One region of the Lysobacter gummosus genome, then DNA from elsewhere that is predicted to be linked to it. Evidence: riboswitches for the same ligand, from Rfam matches in the RefSeq annotation. Region 1 holds a riboswitch; the other holds the start of a gene.
What was found. A riboswitch is a leader RNA that binds a small molecule or an ion and turns the genes downstream of it on or off. The one in region 1 is predicted to bind cobalamin.

Region 1 (2,196 bases):
CGACGTGCACGACTTCCCCGGCCACATCGCCTGCGACGCGGCTTCGCGTTCGGAAGTGGTGGTGCCGTTGCTGCGGGGCGAGGAGCTGATCGGCGTGTTCGATCTGGACAGTCCGGTGCCGGAGCGCTTCGACGCCGACGATCAGGCCGGTCTGGAAGCGCTGGCGCGGGTCTACCTGGAGTCGCTGGCATGACCGCCGCCCCCAAGATGCGCAACATCGGCCCCAAGAGCGCGGCCTGGCTGCGCCAGGTCGGTCTGCGCACGCACGAGGACATCGCCGCGATCGGCACCGTCGAAGCCTTCATGCGGGTCAAGCGCGCCGGCTTCAAACCGACCTTGAACCTGCTGTACGCGATCGAAGGCGCGCTGCTGGACTGCCACTGGCAGGAGATCAGCGAAGAACGCCGCCAGGAACTGATCCTGGCCGCTGAGGCGGCGACGGCGCTGCTGCCGGCGCCGCGCAACAAGCCGGCGGCCGCGCCGGTGCATACGACGATGCATGCGCAGGAAGAGCGGTTCGATGAGCCAACCGCGTTCGACGCTGGCCACGATCGCGACGACAACGACCGAGACGACGGCAGCGACCGCGACGGTCCGTCGGACGACGACGGGCACGGTTCGCACGACGCGGACGATCGCAACGACTGATCCAAGTCGGTCGCGGGTTCGCGGTGCGGCAGGTTGGGCCGCGCGCCCTCATCCGCCCCTTCGGGGCACCTTCTCCCGCAGGCGGGGTGAGCGGACGCCGCTTGCGAGCCATTGGCTCGCGCGTCCGCGAACGCCCGAACGCCATGCGTTCGGGCCGGGGCGGGGTTGGCCCAGGCGCCCCGCCCCCACATCGCGTACACTGCGCCCCGCTTCGAGGTGACCCCACGGCTACGCCGCCGGGGTTGAAACGGGAAGCCGGTGACGCGCTCAGGTCCGGTCGGACGATCCGACCCGCCCCGCCCATTCCGGCACTGCCCCCGCAACGGTAAGCAAGTCAGGTCGCGGCCACCGCCACTGTGCACAGGCATGGGAAGGCGCCGCGCCCGGGAGTCGATCGCATCGGCTGCGCTTGCGAGTCCGGAGACCGGCCTCGGTGCGCCACAGGTTGCGATGCGGAGGGCATTGCGGCGGCTGCAGCGCCTTTGCGCGCTCGTTTCGCTGCCCGCACGTCCTTTCCCCGCCGCCGCTCATCAGCCGTTGTCGCCACGCGCTGGATCGCGCGTGCGTTGGAGTCATACACATGCGTTGCCTGAATCTGTCCCTCGCCATTGCCTGCGCCCTGCCGGCCACCGCCCTCGCCGCGCCCGCCGGCGACGCCACCGATCTCGATCAGGTCGTGGTCACCGCCAACCGCACCGCGGTCAGCGTCAACGACCTGCTGACCCCGGTCGAGGTGCTGGACCGCGCCGACATCGAACGCAGCCAGGCGCGCGATCTCAACGATCTGCTGCGCGGCCGCGCCGGCATCACCATCGCCAACCAGGGCGGCGCCGGCAAGCTGACCACGCTGTTCCTGCGCGGCAGCGAATCCGACCACGTGCTGGTGCTGGTGGACGGCATCCGCATCGGCTCGCCGACCTCGGGCCTGGCCGCGCTGCAGGATCTGCCGCTGGAACTGATCGACCGCATCGAAATCGTGCGCGGCCCGCGTTCGAGCCTGTATGGCGCCGACGCCATCGGCGGTGTGATCCAGGTGTTCACCCGTCGCGAACAGCAGGGCTTCGCCCCGCGCGTGCACGTCGGCGGCGGCAGCGACGGCGCCATCGAATACGGCAGCGGCTTCGGCGGCCGTGGCGGTCACGGCTGGTTCGGCGCCGACTACAGCTTCCGCAAGACCCAGGGCATCAACGCCTGCCGCGGCGCCGGCTTCCCGGTGCTCGCCGGCTGCTTCACCGACGAGCCCGATCGCGACGGCTACGAGAGCCACGCACTGTCGCTGCGCGGCGGCGTCGAGATCAACGAGCAGTGGAGCATCGAAGGCCAGGCGCTGCGCGCGGAAGGCCGGAACGATTACGACGGCAGCTTCGTCAACTACTCCGAGACCGTGCAGCAGGTGATCGGCGGCAAGCTCAACTGGAAGCCGTCGGAAAAAGTGAAGGTGCAGTTGAGCGCGGGGCGCAATGTCGACAGCTCGGACAACTTCCTGAGCGCGCTGGCGATGGGGTTCTTCAAGACCGACCGCGATAGCGCGACGCTTCAAGCGGATTT
Region 2 (2,196 bases), 2.4 Mb from region 1:
ATCGCGATCCCGGCGTCCGGAAGAGGGTGCGGCGACCTGCGCCGCGGAGCGGCTCAGATGATCAGCGCGCCCCCATCGACGTCGATCACCGTGCCGGTGACGTAGGCGTTGTCGATCGCGAACAGATAGGCCGAAGCGATTTCGTCCGTGCGGCCGACCCGGCCGACCGGCAGTTTCTCGCCGGCCCGCGCCAGCGCCGACATGCGCGCGAACGGTTCCATGCCGTGGTAGCCGTCGCTGTCGGTCAGGCCTGGGCTGATGGCGTTGACGCGCAGCGGCGCCAATTCGCGCGCCAGCACTTTGACGCTGGCTTCCAGCGCGGCGTTGATCACGGTGCGGGCGAGCGCGCCGGGCGTGGCCTTGCGCGCGACGATGCCGCTGGTCAGGGTCACGCTGCCGTTGCCGCTGAGATAGGGCAGGGCCAGCTGCACGGCCTGGATCGAGCCCCACAGCTTGCGTTCGAACGCCTGCCGCGCCTGATCGAGGTCCAGTTCGGCCAAGGGTCCGGCCGGCGCCGGGGCGCTGGCGGCGATGATCAGGTGGTCGATCCGGCCGGCGCGCTCGAACAGGCGGCGCAGGCTGTCGATGTCGTCCAACTGCGCCTGATGGGTGTCGATACTGGATTTGGCCAGCGGACGCAGCGTGTCGGCGGTGGCGTCCAGCTGCTGCAGATCGGCGCAGGCCAGGGTCAGCTGGCCGCGGCGGCGCGACAGGCGTGCCGACAGGGCGCGGCCGATACCCGACTGCGCGCCGAGGATCAGGCTGCGGACGTTCGGGGCGGGGCTCAGGCGCAAGTCGGTGGCGTTCATCGGCGGGATCGGGTCGCGGCGGGTGAGTGCATCGTCCACGGACTGCGCCCGCGAATGAATCAGACGCGTCTGAAATGTGCCTGAGGGGTCGCGCATGTGCCTCATCGAGGCCCATACCCTGGCGCCGCCACCGGGCGGCACTGTTAAGATGCCCGCGCTCAAGGTGATCGCCGACACAGTCGGGCGATTGAAACGGGAATCCGGTGGCGCGCGGCTCATGCCGAACGCTCAAGCCGGAGCTGCCCCCGCAACGGTAGGCGAGTCAACGTAACGCTCTTGGCCACTGTGCTGATGCACGGGAAGGCGCGTTACGGGAACCGCGATCGGGTGTTCGCACCGATCGCTTCCGCTCGCGAGCCCGGAGACCGGCCCGGAGCGCGAACCGACAGGCGGAGGGCCGTGTCTCGGGAATCCTGCGCTCGCGCCTGCCTCCCTTGCCGCTCTTCGTGTGTCTCGACCTAGTCTGGACCGCGCGGGTGAGGCGCGGCCGTGGAGACCTGCCAGTGATTGCGTCTGTAGTTGCCGTTGCATTTCCGTCGCGCCCCGCGCGGCTTGCCCTGAATACCGCCTTGTGCGCCGCCCTGGCCGGCGCCGCCTTCGGCGCCAGCGCCGATACCGCGGTGGATATCGACCAGGTCGTGGTCACCGCCAGCCGTACCGCCCAGACCCAGGACGCGACCCTGGCCGCGGTGACGGTGATCGATCGCGCCGACATCGAGCGCCTGCAGCCGGCCTCGCTGCCGGACCTGCTGCGCGGCACGCCGGGCGCATCGCTGGCCAACCACGGCGGCGCGGGCAAATCCACCTCGCTGTTCCTGCGAGGCACCGAATCCGATCACGTGCTGGTGCTGGTCGATGGCATCAAGCTCGGCTCGGCCACCAGCGGCGGCGCCTCGCTGCAGGACATTCCGGTCGAACAGATCGAACGCGTGGAAATCGTGCGCGGCCCGTTCTCCAGCCTGTACGGCTCCGAAGCCATCGGCGGCGTGGTCCAGATCTTCACCCGCCGCCCGCAGGGCGCGTTCGCGCCGAACTTCAGTCTGTCGCTGGGCAGCAACCAGACCCATCGCGGCTCCGCCGGCGTCGCCGGCAAGGGCGAGCGCGGCTGGTATTCGATCAACGCCGCGCACGAAGACACCGACGGCATCAACGCCTGCCGCGGCAAGCCCTCGCCGGGCGGCGCGGGCTGTTTCACCAATTCGCCCGATCGCGACGGCTACCGCAACAGCTCGCTGACCGTGCAGGGCGGCTACCGTTTCAGCGAACAATGGGACGCCGAGGCGCGCGTGCTGCGCGCCCAGAGCAACAACCTCTACGACGGCAGCCAGAACAATCAGACCGACGCGGTGCAGCAAGTGGCCGGCGCCAAGCTGCGTTACAAGCCCAA

Region 2: another riboswitch for cobalamin. It lies ahead of btuB (TonB-dependent vitamin B12 receptor); the one in region 1 lies ahead of btuB (TonB-dependent vitamin B12 receptor).

What each region holds. Positions count from the first base shown of each region.
Region 1 is NZ_CP011131.1:837,137-839,332, reverse strand. Features, by position in the region: gene LG3211_RS03375 (GAF domain-containing protein) at 1-193, shown strand, start outside; gene LG3211_RS03370 (TfoX/Sxy family protein) at 190-648, shown strand; cobalamin riboswitch at 846-1,095, shown strand; gene btuB (TonB-dependent vitamin B12 receptor) at 1,229-2,196, shown strand, end outside.
Region 2 is NZ_CP011131.1:4,510,144-4,512,339, reverse strand. Features, by position in the region: gene LG3211_RS18270 (SDR family oxidoreductase) at 54-809, opposite strand; cobalamin riboswitch at 954-1,197, shown strand; gene btuB (TonB-dependent vitamin B12 receptor) at 1,307-2,196, shown strand, end outside.